DNA from 4 places in the Mesorhizobium vachelliae genome. Region 2 is predicted to be linked to each of the others. Evidence: predicted binding sites of a transcription regulator. Region 2 holds the regulator's gene; each other region holds the start of a gene.
What was found. Region 2 encodes LexA, which represses DNA repair genes until DNA is damaged. Its sites were predicted from a motif close to TGTTCNNNNTGTGTTCNG; they were not measured.
Positions count from the first base shown of each region.

Region 1 (4,537 bases), on a different contig from region 2:
TCGACCTATTATTCCTTCGGCAGCGGCGTCGTCGGCCCGAAAACCGGCGTCGTTCTGCAGAACCGTGGTTCCAGCTTCCGCCTCGATCCGAAGCACCCGAATGCGATCGCGCCCGGCAAGCGGCCGATGCACACGATCATGCCGGGCATGATGACGAGGAACGGCCGCGCCATGATGCCCTTCGGCGTGATGGGCGGCGGCTACCAGCCCTTCGGCCATGTGCATCTTTTGACCAACATGATCGACTTCGGCATGGACCCGCAGCAGGCGATCGATGCGGCGCGTGTATTCTACAACCATGACGTCGTCGAGGCCGAGCGAAGCGTGCGCACCCAGACGATCGAAGGCCTGCGCCGGCTAGGTCACAAGGTGGTCGAGCCCGGTCATCCGCTGGGCGGCGGGCAGGCGGTGCTGATCGATTGGGAAAAGGGCACGCTGACCGGCGCGTCCGATCCGCGCAAGGACGGCCTGGCGCTCGGATATTGAGCAGCGCTTTGCTGGACATAAGCCGATCGTTCGAAACATAGTCTGGAACCATGACAAACAGCAAAAACGCCACCGATCTCGCCCATCGTCTTGCACCCGGCGCCGAGGATGCGCCGGCCATCGCCGCGCCCGAACGGACGGCCCTCTCGCATGGCGGGCTGCGCCGCCTGATCGGCGATACCGTGGCGCGGCTCAATGCGCTCGGCATCGGCCGTGGCGACCGGGTCGCCATCGTGCTGCCCAACGGCCCGGAAATGGCGACGGCCTTCATTGCCGTGGCGGCCGCCGCGTCCACCGCGCCGCTCAATCCGGCCTATCGCGCCGACGAGCTCGATTTCTATCTCACCGATATCGGCGTCAAGGCGATCCTTGTCGGCAGGGACGAGCAGGGCCCTTCGGTCGAAGTTGCCGAACGCCTGGGCATCCCGGTGCTGCGGCTGGTGGTGCCGGAAGGCGCGCCGGCCGGCGTCTTCACGATCGAGGGCGACCCGGTCCGATCACCGGTTGCATCCGGCCTGGCCGAAGGCGCCGACACGGCACTTCTTCTCCACACCTCCGGCACCACCTCGCGGCCGAAGCTGGTGCCGCTCAGCCACGCCAATCTTGCAGCGTCGGCGGCGCATATCGGCGCGACGCTCGGCCTGGCGCCGGCCGACCGCTGCCTCAACATCATGCCGCTGTTCCACATCCACGGGCTGATCGCCGCGGTGCTGTCATCGCTTGCCGCCGGCGGCAGCGTCTTCTGCACGCCGGGCTTCAACGCACTGCGTTTCTTCCAGTGGCTCTCCGAGGCCAAGCCAAGCTGGTACACGGCGGTGCCCACCATGCATCAGGCGATCCTGCCGCGTGCCGCGCGTAATCCCGAGCAACTCGCCGAGGCCAAGCTGCGCTTCATCCGCTCGTCGTCAGCTTCGCTGCCGGCGCAGGTGATGGCTGAATTGGAAGCGACCTTCGGTTGCCCGGTGATCGAATCCTACGGCATGACCGAGGCCGCGCATCAGATGGCGTCCAACCGCTTGCCGCCCGGACAGCGCAAGCCCGGCAGCGTCGGCGCGTCGGCCGGGCCGGAGGTCGCCGTCATGGCGCCGGACGGTCGGCTGCTCGAAGCCGGAGAGACCGGCGAGATCGTCATTCGCGGCCCCAACGTCACCGCCGGCTATGAGAATAATCCCGACGCCAATGCCAGCGCCTTCGCTTATGGCTGGTTCCACACCGGCGACCAGGGCGTGCTCGACGAGGACAATTATCTGCGCGTCACAGGTCGGCTGAAGGAGATCATCAACCGCGGCGGCGAAAAGATCTCGCCGCTCGAGGTCGACGGCATTTTGATGGATCATCCGGCGGTGGCGCAGGTCGTCACCTTCGCCATGCCGCATGACAAATTGGGCGAAGAGGTCGCGGCGGCGATCGTGCTGCGTGAAGGCCACAGCGTCAGCGAGGCCGACATCCGTGGTTTCGCCGCGACCCGGCTCGCCGACTTCAAGGTGCCGCGCAAGGTGGTGATCCTCGATGAGATCCCCAAGGGCGCGACCGGCAAGCTGCAGCGCATCGGGCTGGCGGCCAAGCTCGGGCTCGGCTGATGCGCATCGCGGTCTTCGGCGCCGGCGCCATCGGCGGCTATCTTGCCGCGAAGCTTGCGCTCGCCGGCAATGTCGATCTCTCGGTCGTGGCGCGCGGCGCGCATCTGGAAGCGATCAAGGCTGACGGCCTTCGCCTGATCGAAGACGGCAAGGAAACGGTTGGCGCGGTCCGCGCCGCTGCCCGCGCCGATGAACTCGGCGTGCAGGATTATGTCGTGCTGGCGCTGAAGGCGCATTCGGTCGGGCCTGCGCTTGACCAGGTAGCACCGCTGCTCGGGCCGGACACCGCCATCGTCACAATGCAGAACGGCGTGCCCTGGTGGTATTTTTACAAGGCCGGCGGCGCGCTCGAAGGCACGCGGCTCAATGCGGTCGATCCGGGTGGCGCGATATGGCAACGCATCGGACCCGAGCGCGTCATCGGCTCCGTCGTCTATCCGGCCGTCGAGGTCGACGCGCCCGGTCTGATCCGCCATGTCGAGGGAACGCGCTTTTCGCTGGGCGAGCCGTCGGGCGAGAAGAGCGAGCGAGCCACCGCGCTTGCCCGCGAAATGGTCAAGGCCGGGCTGCAGGCGCCGGTGCGCGAGGATATACGCTCGGAAATCTGGGTGAAGCTTTGGGGCAACCTCTCCTTCAACCCCATCTCGGCACTGACCGGCAGCACGCTTGCGGCCATTGTCGCCGACGAGGGCACGCGCGCCGTCGCCCGCGCCATGATGCTTGAGGCGCAGGCAATCGGTGAGCGCCTCGGCGTGCGTTTCCTCATTCCCGTCGACCGGCGCATCAAGGGCGCCGGCGATGTCGGCGAGCACAAGACCTCGATGCTGCAGGACCTCGAGCGCGGCCGACCGATGGAGATCGACGCGCTGGTCACCGCCGTGCAGGAGCTCGGCCGCCTGACCGGCCAGCCGACGCCGACCATCGACACCGTGCTGGCGCTGGTGCGGCGGCTGGCGATCGGGCGCGGGTGTTATTGATTTCATAGACGTGAGAATCGTCCGCCCTTGACTCTCGTCGATGTTCCTGTTTTGTTCTGACTGAGAGCTTAATAGGAGCGTTCTCAGCCGAACGAGTACCGATGTCTCGGCAGCAAGAGTTTGATTTCGGCATCCCTATCCCTCCACTGCAGCCAAAGCGGCCGGACCGGGTGTTCTTCGCGCTGTTTTTGCAGGCCAAGGATCGTGCCGCGTTTTTGTCAATGCAGAGACATCTCTGCGATCTCAATGGGCTAACCGGGTCGCTGCTGTTGAAAGAGCGATTTCACGTCAGTCAACAGCATGTCGGTGACTACAAAAGGCTTCGACCGAAAATCGAATTCGCGGCAACGCGAGCCGGCCGGTTGGTTGAAATGCCGGCGTTTGAAGTCACGTTTCGCCATGCCGTAAGTTTTCCCGGGCGCCCGGCGGCAAAAGGCAGACCGCCATCGCGTCCGTTTGTACTTTTGGCGGACGATGGGCCGGTCTGCGAACTCAGCCGGCGGATTGGCATTGCGATGAAGGCAAACGGTCTCAGGTCGGCGGATCATTTTGTCCCGCATATGACACTTGCCTACGACGAGAAATTCGTCGCCAGGCAGCCGATCGATCCAATCGGCTTTGTGGCAACGGAGTTCGTCCTCATTCACAGCCTGCGTGGCCTGACCATCTAAAGGATCTGAACCGTTGGCCGCTGATGGCCGCGTCATAGTCCCAGGCGCGACGATCCTGACACGAATTGTCACCTGTGGAGCGACCCGCCGGTGGCAGCCGCGCAATCGCCCCCTACTTGATGTCTTGTCCAAACCGGGAGGAAATCATGACCACTGCCGAAATTGCCAAGGATTTCACCGAACTCCTCAGGAAGGGCGACAGCCACAGCGCCGCCGCGAAATACAATGCCGACGACATCGTCAGCTACGAAGCGATGGAAGGCCCGATGGCCGTTTGCAACGGCAAGGAGGCCGTCAAGCAGAAGGGCGAATGGTGGGAAGCGAACCACGAGGTTCATGGCGGCTCGGTCGAAGGCCCCTATATCAATGGCGACCAGTTCGCCTTGCGCTTCAGCTTCGACATAACGCCGAAATCGACCGGCGAACGCGTCAAGATGGATGAGGTTGGCCTCTACACGGTCAAGAACGGCAAGATCAGCGAAGAGCGCTTCTATTACTGAGGTCCGGCGGTATTCGCCGTGACCTTCTTAGCGTGGATTCGACATGGCGGCCGGTATGATATCTCCAGCCGCCATGCCAGCCTCTCAAATCGCCCTGACATAGTCCGCAAGCTGGTCGGTCACCGTGCCCCAGCCGTCGAAGAAACCCATCTCCTCATGGCTGTTGCGCGTCGCCTCGTCGCGGTGGATGGCGGTCGCGGTGTAGCGCGTGCCCTTGCCTTCGGATGTCAGCGCGATGACCGCGGTGATGAAGGGCTCGCCGGACGGCCGGTAGCCCGGCAGCAGGGCGTCGGTCCACACCAGCCGCTCGTTCGGCACGATTT
Region 1 covers NZ_JAVIIR010000002.1:518,741-523,277, reverse strand. The annotation lists gene ggt (gamma-glutamyltransferase) at 1-486, shown strand, start outside; gene RFM41_RS06110 (acyl--CoA ligase) at 537-2,066, shown strand; gene RFM41_RS06105 (2-dehydropantoate 2-reductase) at 2,066-3,043, shown strand; gene RFM41_RS06100 (2'-5' RNA ligase family protein) at 3,145-3,714, shown strand; gene RFM41_RS06095 (SnoaL-like domain-containing protein) at 3,861-4,214, shown strand; gene RFM41_RS06090 (SRPBCC family protein) at 4,299-4,537, opposite strand, start outside.
Region 1: a site for LexA is predicted at 3,085-3,102, ahead of RFM41_RS06100 (2'-5' RNA ligase family protein). Genes of this name have one in related genera too.

Region 2 (4,537 bases):
GCGCTACGCGCCGGACCGCGTCAGGCTGTCGGCACGCAGGATCCCGCCCGGCATGACCGCCGGCTCGATGCTGACCGGCTATGCCAAGCTGCTGCCGCCGACCGGCCCGGTTCGGCCGGACAGCTACGACTTTTCCTTCGACAGCTACTTTGCCGGCATCGGCGGCAGCGGCTTTTTCCTGGGCGATCCGAAACTGATTGCGCCAGCGGAGGCGCCCTTTGGCGCGCGCGTCGCATCGGCGGTCGAAAACGCGCGCGAAGGGATCGCCGATCACATCAGGAGCAGCATCGGCGGGTCCGAGGGTGAGATCGCGGCGGCGCTGATCGTCGGCGTGCGCGCCGGCATTCCGGAAGCGATCAACGAGTCGATGCGGCGCACCGGCATCTACCACATCATCTCGATCTCCGGCCTGCACATGGCGCTGGTCGCCGGCACGATCATGGTGCTTTTGCGCGGCGTCTTCGCGCTGTTTCCCGATTTCTCGTCGCGCCGGCCGGTGAAGAAATATGCCGCTGGAATAGCACTGATCTCGATCGCCGCTTACCTCGTCATCTCCGGCATCGTGGTGGCGGCCGAGCGAAGCTTCATCATGCTGGCCGTGATGCTCGCCGCCGTACTCTTCGACCGCGCGGCGCTCACCATGCGCAACCTGTCGATCTCGGCCATTGCCGTGATCCTTGTCTCGCCGCACGAAGTGGTCGGCCCGAGCTTCCAGATGTCCTTCGCCGCCACAGCAGCCCTGGTCGGCGCCTATGCGGGCTTTGCCGACTATCGCGCCGGCAAAACGACCGCGCCACCGGCAAAACGTTCGTTCCTCGGGTTCCTGTCGCGAAAACTGGCGGTCGGCGTGGGCGGCGCCGCCATGACGTCGCTCATCGCGGGAAGCGCGACGTTGCTGTTTGCGATCTGGCACTTTCAGCGCGTGTCGCCGCTTAGCCTGCTCGCCAATCTGGCGGTCATGCCGATCGTCTCGCTGATCGTCATGCCCTTTGCCGTGTTGAGCGCGCTAGCCATGCCCTTCGGCTTCGATGGACCCTTCCTCTTTGTCATGGGCAAGGGGCTGACGGCGATGATCGCCATTTCGGCATGGATATCCGAGCGCTCGCCGGTCGACGCCGTCGGGCTGATCTCGATCCAGTCGGTGCTGCTGGCCACGATCGCGCTGGTCATCGCGACGATGGCCACCACCTGGCTGAGGCTTGCCGCCGTTCCCTTCGCGCTCGCCGCGCTGCTGGCCATACCTCATGTCCGCACGCCGGATGTGCTCATTTCGGAGGACGCGCATCTGGTGGCGATGCCGATCGGCGGCGGCCAGCTTGCCGTCAATCGCGCACGCTCCAACGAGTTCACCACCGACAATTGGAAACGTGCGCTGAAAGCCGAGGAAATCGTGCCGCCGGAAATGTTCGCCAAAGATGCGCTGGACATCGCCGATCCCGTCGACCTGCCGCCCGGCTCGCCCTTCTATTGCACCGGCGACCTCTGCATCGGCCGGCATCCATCCGGCGCCATCGTTGCGCTCGCCGAAAACCGCGACAGCGCCCGGCCGGCCTGCGGCTTCGCCGACCTCATCATCATCAACGACGCCACCGCCTACAATCCCTGCCGCGATCCGCGCGTGCTTGTCGTCACCAAGCGGCAGCTGGCGCGCGACGGCAGCGCCGCCGTCTTCTTCGATCCGCAATCGGCAACCGCGCGGCCGGCGATCCAATATGCTGTCGAGCAGCCGTACCGGCCCTGGCACGAACAGCGGAAGTATACTCGAGAGGCGAGAGGACTGGCGCCTTATCAAAAGCCTGAGCGGGCGGATGCGAAACCTTCGCAACCGGATCAGTAGCGGCGGATCAGCCCGACGAGCTTGCCCTGCACCTTCACCCGATCCGGTCCGAAGATGCGGGTTTCGTAGGCCGGGTTGGCCGCCTCCAGCGCGATCGAGGCACCCTTGCGGCGGAAGCGCTTGAGCGTCGCTTCCTGGTCGTCGACCAGCGCCACCACGATCTCGCCCGGGCTTGCCGTGTTGGCATTGCGGATGATGACGGTATCGCCGTCGAAGATGCCGGCCTCGATCATCGAGTCGCCTTTGACCTCCAGCGCATAATGCTCGCCGCCGGCGATCATGTCCGGGGGCACCGTGATCGAATGCGTCTGGTGCTGGATGGCGTCGATCGGCACGCCTGCGGCGATGCGGCCCATCACCGGAATGGACACAGCCGAGCCGGCATCGTCGTCATTGCTCGGCGTCGGCGTGCGCGAGGGGGCTGCGGGCTTGACCTGACGGCTGAGATTGCCCTGGCCGCCCTGGATGACGCTCGGCGAGAACTTCCTCGCCGCATTGAGGCCTGGCGCGATCGAGTCGGGCAGGCGCAGCACTTCCAGCGCACGCGCCCGGTTCGGCAGCCGGCGAATGAAGCCGCGCTCCTCCAGCGCCGTGATCAGCCGGTGGATGCCGGACTTGGAGGCGAGGTCGAGCGCTTCCTTCATCTCGTCGAAAGACGGCGGAATCCCGCTCTCCTTCAGCCTTTCGTGGATGAACATCAGAAGTTCATGTTGTTTGCGCGTCAGCATGGCGGCCCCCATGGGTTCTGAAACCAGAATCAGAAAAACAAACCCAGAACAAACACTATCTGTTCCAGTTGTGTTCCGCAACCGTTTAAAGTTTAGTGAATTTGTTGACGTTTTGTTCAGCGTAACATCAGAACGCTGCACTCGGCGCCGGTCTCGGCAGCCGGCGCGAAGGGCTCGCGCACGATCAGGGCGTTGGCGTCGGCGAGCATCCTGAGCATCGAGGAGTCCTGGATGCCGAATGGAGTCGCGACGAGCGTGCCGTCATTGTCTCGCACCACGGCGCGCACATAGTCCTGCCTGAGGTCGTTGGCGTGCATCGCGGCCCCCAGCCGGGCGGTCCGCACGTCCTGCCTGTGGTCGCGGCCGCCGAGCCGGCCAAGCAGCGGCTTCAGGAAGAGTTGCGAGCAGACGATGCTTGCCACCGGATTCCCAGGCAGGCCGACGCAGCGGACATTGCCAAGCCGGCCGAACATCAGCGGTTTGCCGGGGCGCATGGCGATCTTCCAGAAGTCGAGCCTCATGCCTTCGCCGGTCAGCACGTCGTGGATCAGGTCGTGATCGCCGACCGAGGCGCCGCCGAGCGTGACGATGACATCGGCATTCGCCTCGACCGCTTTCCGGACCAGCGCGGCGATCGCCTCCTTGCGGTCGGCGGCGATGCCGAGATCGAGCGCGCGCGCGCCGACCGACTGGGCTGCGGCGACGACGCCATAGGCATTCGATGAAATGATCTGGTCGGGGCCGAGTGTGCTGCCCGGCGGCAGCAATTCATCGCCGGTGGCGATGATTGCGACCAGCGGCCGGCGCACGACGTTCAAGGCAGGGTGGTTGGCCGAGGCCGCCAGCGAAAGCGCTGCGGCATCGAGCACGCGACCCTTTTCGAGCAGAACGTCGCCCTGGACGAAGTCGAGTCCACGGCGGCGCACATTGCGTGCTTCCGCGGTTGGTTCCGTCACCTCGATCCTGCCATTGCCGAGATCGCGCACGTTCTCCTGGATGACGATGGTGTCGGCGCCTTCAGGCAGCGGCGCGCCGGTGAAGATGCGCACGGCCTGGCCTTCGCCGACGGTTCCAGAGAAACCGCGCCCGGCGGGCGCCATGCCTATGACCTGGAGCTCGGCCGGCGCCGAAGCGACGTCGCTGGAACGCGTGGCGTAGCCGTCCATGGCCGAGGCGTTGAAGGGCGGCTGCGTGCGCAGCGCCACGACCGGTTCCGCCAGGACCCGCCCGGCCGCTTCGGCCAGCGGAATGCTTTCGCTGGGCAATGGTGCCGCGCCGTCGAGAAGGCGTTCGAGCGCTTCGGCGACCGGAACCAGGGCCATCAGGCATCCACCTTGTAGTCGCCGGACTTGCCGCCGGTCTTCTCGACCAGCCGGATGCCGGAAATCACCATGCCGCGGTCCGCCGCCTTGGCCATGTCGTAGATGGTGAGGCAGGCGACCGAAGCGGCGGTCAGCGCCTCCATCTCCACGCCGGTCTTGCCGGTGACGCGCGCAAGCGCGGTGACCTTGAGACCGGGCAATGCCTGGTCCGGCTCGATCTCGACGGCAACCTTCGTCAAAAGCAGCGGATGGCAAAGCGGGATCAGCTCGTGCGTCTTCTTCGCGGCCATGATCCCGGCGATGCGCGCGGTGCCCAGCACGTCGCCTTTCTTGGCGTCGCCGGCGAGAATCATCTCCAGCGTTTCAGGCCGCATCGACACAAAACCTTCGGCGATCGCGGTGCGTGTCGTCTCGGCCTTGCGGCCGACATCGACCATGTTGGCTTCGCCTTTGGCGCCAAGATGGGTTAGGGCCATCTCAGATGGCCTCGGCCGGCGCCTTGCCCGTCAGCAGAAGCTCGGTCGCGGCAGCCACGTCGGCCTGCCGCATCAGGCTCTCGCCGACGAGGAAGGTGCCGATCCTGCTCTTCTCCAGCCGGCGGCAATCCTGATGCGTGAAGATGCCGCTTTCGCTGACCAGCAGCCGGTCCG
Region 2 covers NZ_JAVIIR010000008.1:318,970-323,506, forward strand. The annotation lists gene RFM41_RS19265 (ComEC/Rec2 family competence protein) at 1-1,837, shown strand, start outside; gene lexA (transcriptional repressor LexA) at 1,831-2,565, opposite strand; gene RFM41_RS19275 (molybdopterin molybdotransferase MoeA) at 2,682-3,887, opposite strand; gene moaC (cyclic pyranopterin monophosphate synthase MoaC) at 3,887-4,363, opposite strand; gene trpC (indole-3-glycerol phosphate synthase TrpC) at 4,365-4,537, opposite strand, start outside.

Region 3 (4,537 bases), on a different contig from region 2:
GCGTTGGTCGCCCACAGAGCCACGGCGCCAAGGGCGAAGGCCGGCGCCGCCCCGAGGGCGGCGCCGGAACGGCTTTGGCTTTCCGGCACGACCGGACCGAGGCTCAGCGACACCGCAGGCGGCTGATGCTCGACCGGATCGTCGGTCATTACCACGACTCCCTCGCACCGCCGGAAACAGGCTCGGCGGCCGGCTGCGGCACGGGATGCTCCTCGGCATGACGGCGATAGGCAGGCAGCTGGTTGGTCCAGACATCCTCGGCCAGCTCGTTCACCCAGGCACGGTCATGGTCATTGTCCGCGGCGAGGTAGAACATGCGGTTGTCGTCGACATAGGGCTTGGTCGCCGAGCGCTGGTTGAGCACCAGCGTCACGCGCTCGCCGAGCTGAATCGGCGCCGTGCGGTGGAGCACGCCGAGGAACTGGCCGAGCGTTGCGTAGTTCATCTTGTGGTCGATGCGCATGATCTTGTTGCGCGGCAGGTCGCGGCCGGATTCCAGGATCGAGCGGCCGGTCTCGGAATCGTCGCAATAGATCTCGAGATGGCCCCCGATGAGCGGATCGCTGATCGACAACGGAATGAGCTCGGTCACCGGAACGCCGTCGCAATGCCATTCGACGGCGCCGTCCTTGGGATTCATGAAGGTGACGGTCGAGCCGACGATCGACAGAGGATACGGCTCGAGCTTGGTCCCCATCATGTCGGACAGCCTTTCCAGGCGCAGCTTGTCGTGCAAAAGCTCCTTGATCTCCGGAATATAGCGGTCGGCGCCGGTGATGAAGGTGAGGTCGAGATGCTTGTGCACGGCATGGCTGGCTTTCAGCTTCAGGGCGGCTTCCTCAATGGCGGCAAGCAGAGCGGGGTCGTAACCATGACGATACTGGGCGACGCCGAAGGTCGACACTTTCCAGGCCGTCTCATGACCAATGATAGCCTCGCGGCTCATTGCACAGCGCAGTTCGGGAATTGTATGGGCGTTCATTCTACTTTCTCCAAGGTGGGGGCAACACTTGGTTAACAGTCATTTAAACGCCTACCCCTGTAAATTTAGGAATGCTGGTGGTAGCGTAAGCCCAGCTTAAGGTCGAAACCCCGTGCGTCTGCTCAGTCAGGTCAACCTCAACTCGCTGAAAATCGTGGAGAGCGCCGCGAGGCACAAGAATTTCACGCGCGCCGGCGAAGAGCAGTTCATCACCGCTTCCGCTGTCAGCCAGCGCGTGAAAAGCCTAGAGGATCAGCTGCGCTTCAAGATCTTCGAGCGCGGCGGCAACGCCGTGTCGCTGACGCCGGAGGGCGAGACCTATGTAGCGCGCGTGCGCGAGGCGCTGGAGCGCATCGTGGCGGCCAGCATGGAGGCCACCGGCCAGTCGCAGGCGCATGTGCTGCGGATCTGCGTGCTGCCGACCTTCGCGGCGCGCTGGCTGTTCCCGCGGCTTTCGGCCTTCCAGCATCAATATCCCGACATCGAGATGCGGGTGTCGACCTCTTACGCCACTCATGAATTCTCGACTTCCGAATACGATCTCGAGATTCGCTACGGGGACGGCAACTTTCCCGGCCTCACCTCGGAGCTGCTGTTCAAGGAAGACCTGACGCCGGTCTGCAGCCGCAAGCTCTTCCACGACGTGCTGGGCGACAAGCCGCTGTCGAAGGTGGTGCCGGAGGACCTGCGCTACTTCACGCTGCTGCACTCCGACACCTGCACGCAGAACTGGCAGTCGTGGCTGGGCTTTGCCGGCGCGAGCTTCGTGCTTGGCGAGACGAGAAGCGTCTATTTCGATAGCTGCATGATGTCCTACGAAGCGGCCAATGCCGGGATGGGCTTTGCCGTCGCCAACCGCGCCTATATGGCAAGCGATATCCGCGCCGAAAGGCTGGTGGCCCCCTTCGCGGTCCACCATCCCAACACGGCGGGCTGGTATTTCGTCAGTCCTATCAAGGCGCTCGGGGCGCGCAAGGTGGGGCTGTTCAAGCAGTGGATCTTGGCCGAAGCGGCGCTGACGCAGCGCCAACTGGACATCGAGATCGCCGGCGGACAACAGGGCCGCTCGGCGCTGGCGTGAGGGCCCGGATTGCCGGCTACCAGCGTTCGCGCATTTCTCGCTCGATGCCTCTGGCCTCCAATATCCGACCGTCGGCATCGATCGCCACGTCATGCATCAAAACACGATTTCCATGAGCCGCTAAGGCGAACCGGCAGAATTTCAGGATTCTCCGGTGATTTCTTCGGAGCTGCATAGCCGGCTACCGCGATCACGCCATGACGCAACGTCGAGACTCAGCTATGTTGGATTGTGCGGCGGGCCTGATTTCCCGCTCGGCCGGCGCTATCGAGCTTCCTCCCAAGCAGCGCCGGCCTTCTTCGTTTCAGCCCGACGATAACTAGACCTGCCCTGCCCTATTGCTTCGGCGGCGTGCCCGGCTGGTCACCGCCGGTGGTCGATTTCGGCACCGGGTTCTTGTCGACCTGAGGGTTCTGGCTGACTTCATCACCCGGCGCCTTGGTGGGCTGCACGCTGTTGTCGCAGGCGGCGAGCACGAGCCCTGCCGCGAGAGCCAGCAGCACAGGAAGCTTCTTCATGACGACCTCCTCTCGTTCGCCCCTTTCACCAAGGGCAAACGAGGCGGTAGCGGTTTGGTTGCGTGGACCGGCGGGAACCAACCGGCCCGCGTCCGGTTGAAATCCCGAGCCAATCGAACGCAAGGAGGAATTGATCATGATCCGCCTTCTGCTTGCCGGCCTTTTTGCCTACACCGCCTATCGCGTTGCCGTGAGGATCATCGATGAGGAAACGTCGCGCCGCTGGACATGCCGGGCGACGAGAGGCGCAAGTTGCGGCGCCAGTCAGCGGCGATGGGGGTCGAGCCGAAGCGATAGTTCAGCCGATCTCCCCTTGGTGGGGAAGATGAGTTGTATTGCGAACAAAGCGGAAACGATGCTTGATGGGCGATGAACATCGCCGCCCGTGATTCGTCCTTCGAGACGCCCGCTTATCTTGCCCGGCTGAATGACGAGCAACGGCTGGCGGTGGTGCATGGCGACGGCAAGGTGGCGACGCCGCTGCTGGTGATCGCGGGCGCCGGCTCCGGCAAGACCAACACGCTGGCGCACCGCGTCGCCCATCTCATCGTCAAGGGCGCCGATCCGCGCCGCATCCTTTTGATGACCTTCTCTCGCCGCGCCGCCGCCGAGATGGCCAAGCGCGTCGAGCGCATTGCCGGCGAGGTGCTGGGCCGCGACGCGGCCATCATCGCCGACGCACTGGCCTGGGCCGGCACGTTTCACGGGATCGGCGCAAGGCTGCTGCGCGATTATGCCGAGCAAATCGGCCTCGATGCGGCCTTCACGATCCATGACCGCGAGGATTCGGCCGACCTGATGAATCTTGCCCGGCACGAGCTGGGCTTTTCCAAAACCGAGAGCCGCTTTCCCACCAAAGGCACCTGCCTGCAGATCTATTCACGGGCCGTGAACGCGCAGGCGCCGCTGGGCGAAGTGCTGGGCTCGGCCTTCCCCTGGTGCGCGGCATGGGCGGATCAGCTCAAGGAACTGTTCGCGGCTTACGTCGAGGCCAAGCAGGCGCAGAACGTGCTCGATTACGACGACCTCCTGCTCTATTGGGCGCAGATGGCGGCCGAGCCGGAGATCGCCGCGCATCTCGGCAGCCGCTTCGACCATGTGCTGGTCGACGAATATCAGGACACCAACCGGCTGCAGGCCTCGATCCTTTTGGCGCTGAAGCCCGACGGCGCGGGGCTCACGGTGGTGGGCGATGACGCGCAGTCGATCTATTCCTTTCGCGCGGCGGAAGTACGCAACATCCTCGATTTTCCAAAACAGTTCGCGCAAGGCGCGGAAATCGTCATGCTGGAGCGCAACTACCGCTCGACGGAGACGATCCTGGCCGCCGCCAACAAGGTGATCGGCGAGGCCAGCGAGCGCTTCACCAAGAACCTGTGGACCGAGCGCCGGTCCTCGCACAAGCCGCAACTGGTCAGCGTGCGCGACGAGGCCGAGCAGGCCAATTATGTGTGCCAGGCGATCCTCGCAGAACGCGAGGCGGGCACGGCGCTGAAGGCGCAGGCGGTGCTGTTCCGCACATCGAGCCATAGCGGACCGCTGGAGGTGGAGCTCACGCGCCGCAACATCCCCTTCGTCAAGTTCGGCGGCCTGAAATTCCTCGATGCCGCGCATGTGAAGGACATGCTGGCGATGCTGCGCTTTGCCGAGAACCCGCGCGACCGCGTCGCCGGCTTCCGCGTGCTGCAATTGATGCCGGGCATCGGACCGTCCGCCGCCTCGCAGATCGTGGACGCAATGGCGACGTCGCTGGACGAGACGCTGGGCCTTGCCCGCTTCCGGCCACCGCAGCGCGCCGCGCAGGACTGGCCGGTGTTCCTCGACATCTATAGCGGGCTGCGCGCCGGCGCCAAATGGCCGGCCGACCTGGAGCGGATCAGGCTCTGGTACGAGCCGCATATGGAGCGCATCCACGAGGACGCGATCACGCGCCGGGCCGATCTCATACAGCTTGAG
Region 3 covers NZ_JAVIIR010000002.1:28,038-32,574, forward strand. The annotation lists gene RFM41_RS03685 (DMT family transporter) at 1-149, opposite strand, end outside; gene RFM41_RS03690 (hypothetical protein) at 149-982, opposite strand; gene RFM41_RS03695 (LysR substrate-binding domain-containing protein) at 1,095-2,063, shown strand; gene RFM41_RS03700 (hypothetical protein) at 2,399-2,581, opposite strand; gene RFM41_RS03705 (ATP-dependent helicase) at 2,951-4,537, shown strand, end outside.
Region 3: a site for LexA is predicted at 2,919-2,936, ahead of RFM41_RS03705 (ATP-dependent helicase). Genes of this name have one in related genera too.

Region 4 (4,537 bases), on a different contig from region 2:
ACGAAAACATCGACGTCGTCATCACCACCGGCGGCACCGGCTTCACCGGCCGCGACGTGACGCCGGAGGCGCTGGAGCCGATCTTCGAAAAGCGCATGGACGGCTTTTCGGAGGTCTTCCACCGCATCTCCTATGACAAGATCGGCACCTCGACGATCCAGAGTCGGGCGACCGGCGGCGTCGTCAACGCCACCTTCGTCTTCGTGCTGCCGGGCTCGCCCGGTGCCTGCAGGGACGCCTGGGACGGCATCATCAAGGCGCAGCTCGACTACCGCCACATGCCCTGCAACTTCGTCGAGATCATGCCGCGGTTGGACGAGCATCTGAGGCGCGGCGGCAAACCCACCTCGTAAAGCACAGGCAAAGCGCCCGATCGGCATCCGGTTCGAAGGCGAAATGGCGCTGGCGCCTGCGAGCAGCCATTTCGAAGCCGGCACCGGCACAGTAGCTTATGCGCGCAAACGAGGGACCGTGCCATGACCGTTCACAACGGCGGATGCCATTGCGGCAACATCCGCCTCAGCTTCTCCACCGCGCTCGACCCGGCCGGATTGGAAATCCGCGCCTGCCAGTGCTCGTTCTGCACCCGGCGCGGCTCGCGCGCGGCCGCCGACCCGAATGGACGCCTGAGCATCTCGGTCGAAGACAGGGCGCGGCTGCAGGTCTACCGCTTCGGCTTGCGCACGGCCGACTATCTCGTCTGCCGCGACTGCGGCGTCTATATCGCGGCAATCGCTGGCGAGGGTGACGACGCCAGGGCGATCGTCATCGTCAACGCGCTCGACGATCGCGAGTTGTTCTCGCGCGAGCCGATCGCCGTCCGGTTCGACGCCGAGACGCGCGAGCAACGCCTGGCCAGGCGCCGCAGCACCTGGATGCCGGCCGAGATCAGGGATCTCTGAGCGGCACGAGTCTAAAGCGCGTCGCGATCTTTCTGATTCGCTCCATGCGCTTTCGATTTTTGATTTTACGTATGTCTTTATCCCGAAACCGGTTCCCACTTTCGGGAGACATGCCTTTAGCGAATGACCGGCTCGCCATGAAACCGGCGCCGCGACGGCTTGGAGACGCCAAAGCCGATTTCCATCATCAGGCGTGGCGTGTGCGCGGGTACGGTGCCCATGTGGAAGCCGAACGGATCCTCGACGAAGCCGAGACCAGCCTCGCCCGTCAGCATGATCGGGCTTTGCTGGCCATAGACATCCAGCACCTCTTCGGCCGGGTGGCCGACCAGAAGCGTCAGTTGATGTTTGAGCACACGGCGCTTGTGGCTGCCACGGACATAGACATGCGGGCCGGTGCCTTCGTCGACCGGCACCAAGTAGAAGAAGAACTTCAGCATCCGCCAGTCGTCGAGATCGAAATGGTACTTGCCCAACGAGGCGAGGTTCTTGTCGGCATCGGACGCCTTGCCGGTCGGAAAACTCCACCACACGCGCGTGGTGATCAGCTTGGCCTGGCCGCCGAGATAGTGCCGGGCGATGTCGAGCAGCAGCGGGTCCTTCTGGATGGCGAGAGCCGCCGGGCAATCCAGGATGCGCTCGAAATAATGCCCGCTGAGCAGCGAGCGGCCGAAGCGCTTCTCGGCCTCGGCATGGTCGCCCGGCATGAATTCAAGTCGGCGGTCGAAATTGCCGAAGCAAGGTGTGCGCTGCGCGAAGGCGGCGATTTCCTGATGGATCGCCGGGGGCAGCATCAAACCCGAAAACAGGCCTTCGGCGCGCAAAGCCTCGAGCGCCGCCGCGCGGTCGGCGCCCGCGAACATCGTCTCTGCCGCACTGTCGAGAGGGCGGGCTCGTTTGGCGCCCAGCCAATGCATGCGCCGCCCTGGCATGGTTCGCGCCAGAACGAACATCGGCAGCCAGGCCGGGTTCTCGCGCAGGTCTTTCAGATAGGTCGGGATGCGAACGGCGATGCGCCTGAACAGGCTGCCGCCGCGGGCGATGGCCTCCAGGCTGGCCGGGCCTGAGTTGTCTGGGGTAGCAAGGTTCATCGGGTCCCTCATATGCATGGCGACCGACGAAGTGTCAGCCGCCTAACACTTCATCGTCACCCAAACCCGATTGCCCGCATTAAGCAGATGCTAATCTGCCTCCGGATTTTGTGCAATGCACAATAAAACGGGCTGACAAGAAATTTATCGCGCCGCCGTCCTCTCTTTCTCCTCTTGCGGGAGGGGGTGAGGCCGGCATCATTTCGGTGGCGCCACCCAGATTTCGGCGTTCAACCGCCTGGTCGCCAGGCCGCGCGCCAAGGCCTCGGCGCTGCGCGCGCTCTTCGCCAGCGCCGAGGCCTGGCGCTTGCTGATGACGAGCCCCTCGGCCAGCGCGCGGTTGCCTGAAAAGACGCGGGCCAGGAAAGGCGCGCGATCGGCCCGGGCGCGTGAAAAGCGCGCCGGCATGGTCTGCCTAGCCGTGTGCGCGACGACCTCGTCTATCCAGCCTTCGGCGAGCCGGGCTCCGGGCTCCAGAAGCAGCAGCCAATCTCCCTTGGCCTGGCCTATGCCCACGGCGATCCCGCCGGTCACGTAGTGGCAGCCGGCATGCTCGGCCACCCGATGCGTCTGGTCGGTCGAGCCCTGATCGCAGACGATCACGTCGCGCACCACGCCTTCGACCGCGCCGCCGACCAGCGAGGCGAGCGTGCGGGCAAGCCCCTCTTCGTCGTTCAAGGTTTCGATGAGAACGCTGAGCATTTTAGCCGAATAGCGGAAAGCGCGGCGATGCGCCAGTTGCGCGCTCCCTGCGAAAAAGTTCTTGCTTTGTTCTCATCGGCAAAATAGGAATAGTTTCATGAACAGAGCGATTCGACAGCCTGCCGACAGTCCTTGGGAGAGGGCGAAAATGGAACAGATCGTCCGCGCCGACATTGCCGCTTTCGGAGCAGGCAGAGCCGAAATGGCCAATGCGATGATCGAGCAGAGCGGCATGCGCGTGCGGCCCGACCGCAATCGCGGCCGCTCGGCCGGCATCAACCCCTCCGGCCGGTTCGAGCCGGTCAGCCGGCATGTGTTCGACGACGGCTGGAACTCGCTGGAGGAATTGCCGCCGTTCAAGACGGAGGTGCAGGTCGAGAAGCCGCGCACCATCATCACCCGCAACGAGTCGCCAGACATTTCCTTCGACCGCTCGATCAATCCCTATCGCGGCTGCGAGCATGGCTGCGTCTACTGCTTCGCCCGGCCGACGCATGCCTTCATGGGCCTGTCGCCGGGGCTCGATTTCGAATCGAAGCTGTTCGCCAAGCCGGACGCGGCGCGCATGCTGGACCGGGAGTTGTCGAAGCCGGGCTACCAGCCGCGCACGATCGCCATCGGCACCAACACCGACCCCTACCAGCCGATCGAGAAGCAGTACCGGATCATGCGCGAGATCCTGGAGGTGCTGGAAGCGCGCGGTCATCCGGTCGGCATCGTGACGAAGTCGGCGCTGGTGACGCGCGACATCGACATCCTGTCGCGCATGGCCGAGCGCGGCCTTGCCAAGGTGGCGCTGTCGGTGACGACAATGGACCGGATGCTGGCGAGAACCATGGAGCCGCGCGCCTCGACGCCGACGAAGCGGCTGGAGGCGATCAGGCAGCTTTCGGATGCCGGCGTTCCGGCCTCGGTGATGGTGGCGCCGATCATCCCGGGCCTCAACGATCCGGAGATGGAGCGCATCCTCGATTCGGCCAGAGCCGCGGGAGCCCGCGAAGCCGGCTATGTCATCCTGCGCCTGCCGCTCGAAGTGGCGCCGATCTTCAAGGACTGGCTGCTGCGTCATTATCCGGACCGCTACCGGCATGTGATGTCGCTGATCCGCTCGATGCGCGACGGCAAGGACTACGATTCGGAATGGGGCAAGCGCATGAAAGGCGCCGGTCCCTATGCCTGGCAGATCGGCAGGCGCTTCGAGATCGCCGCCAAGCGGCTCGGCCTCAATGTCGAGCGACGGCAGCTTCGCACCGACCAATTCGTCGCAGGCTCCGGCGCCGGCGAGCAGCTAATGCTGCTTTGATATCTGCGCCGGCCATGACGGCCGGCGCCAAGCAATTCCAGGCCAAGCGATTTTCCGCCTGGAATTGCCGTCCTTTCAAATCCCGTCCGGCCCTTGTCCCCCGGCCGTGAGACGGTGCCTTCCCGGTCCGACGCCCCATCCGACCCGGAAGGACTTGCGGAGAATCGGAGCCGATGCGAACCTCGCCGCACCATGGCTCGCGCGCGTTCCGATTCTCCGCTTCTCTTTGAAATGGTCGAGAAGCCCGACTTCTCGATCGAGACGAAGGCGATGGTCGACGGGCTGTGGCCGGTCGCCGGCATGGACGAGGCCGGCCGCGGACCGCTCGCCGGTCCGGTGGTGGCCGCCGCGGTGGTGCTCAATCCCGCCAATATCCCGGATGGCCTCGACGATTCCAAACGCCTCACCCATTTGCAGCGCGAGGCGCTGTTCCTCAAGATTCTCGGCTCGGCGCTGAGCATATCGATGGCTTCGATCAGCGCCGAAGGCATCGACAACAGCAACATCCTGAAAGCAAGCCTCGAAGCGATGCGCCGCGC
Region 4 covers NZ_JAVIIR010000002.1:496,581-501,117, forward strand. The annotation lists gene moaB (molybdenum cofactor biosynthesis protein B) at 1-353, shown strand, start outside; gene RFM41_RS05970 (GFA family protein) at 477-902, shown strand; gene RFM41_RS05975 (hypothetical protein) at 1,019-1,993, opposite strand; gene RFM41_RS05980 (glycosyltransferase) at 2,192-2,695, opposite strand; gene RFM41_RS05985 (PA0069 family radical SAM protein) at 2,844-3,998, shown strand; gene rnhB (ribonuclease HII) at 4,191-4,537, shown strand, end outside.
Region 4: a site for LexA is predicted at 2,752-2,769, ahead of RFM41_RS05985 (PA0069 family radical SAM protein). Genes of this name have one in related genera too.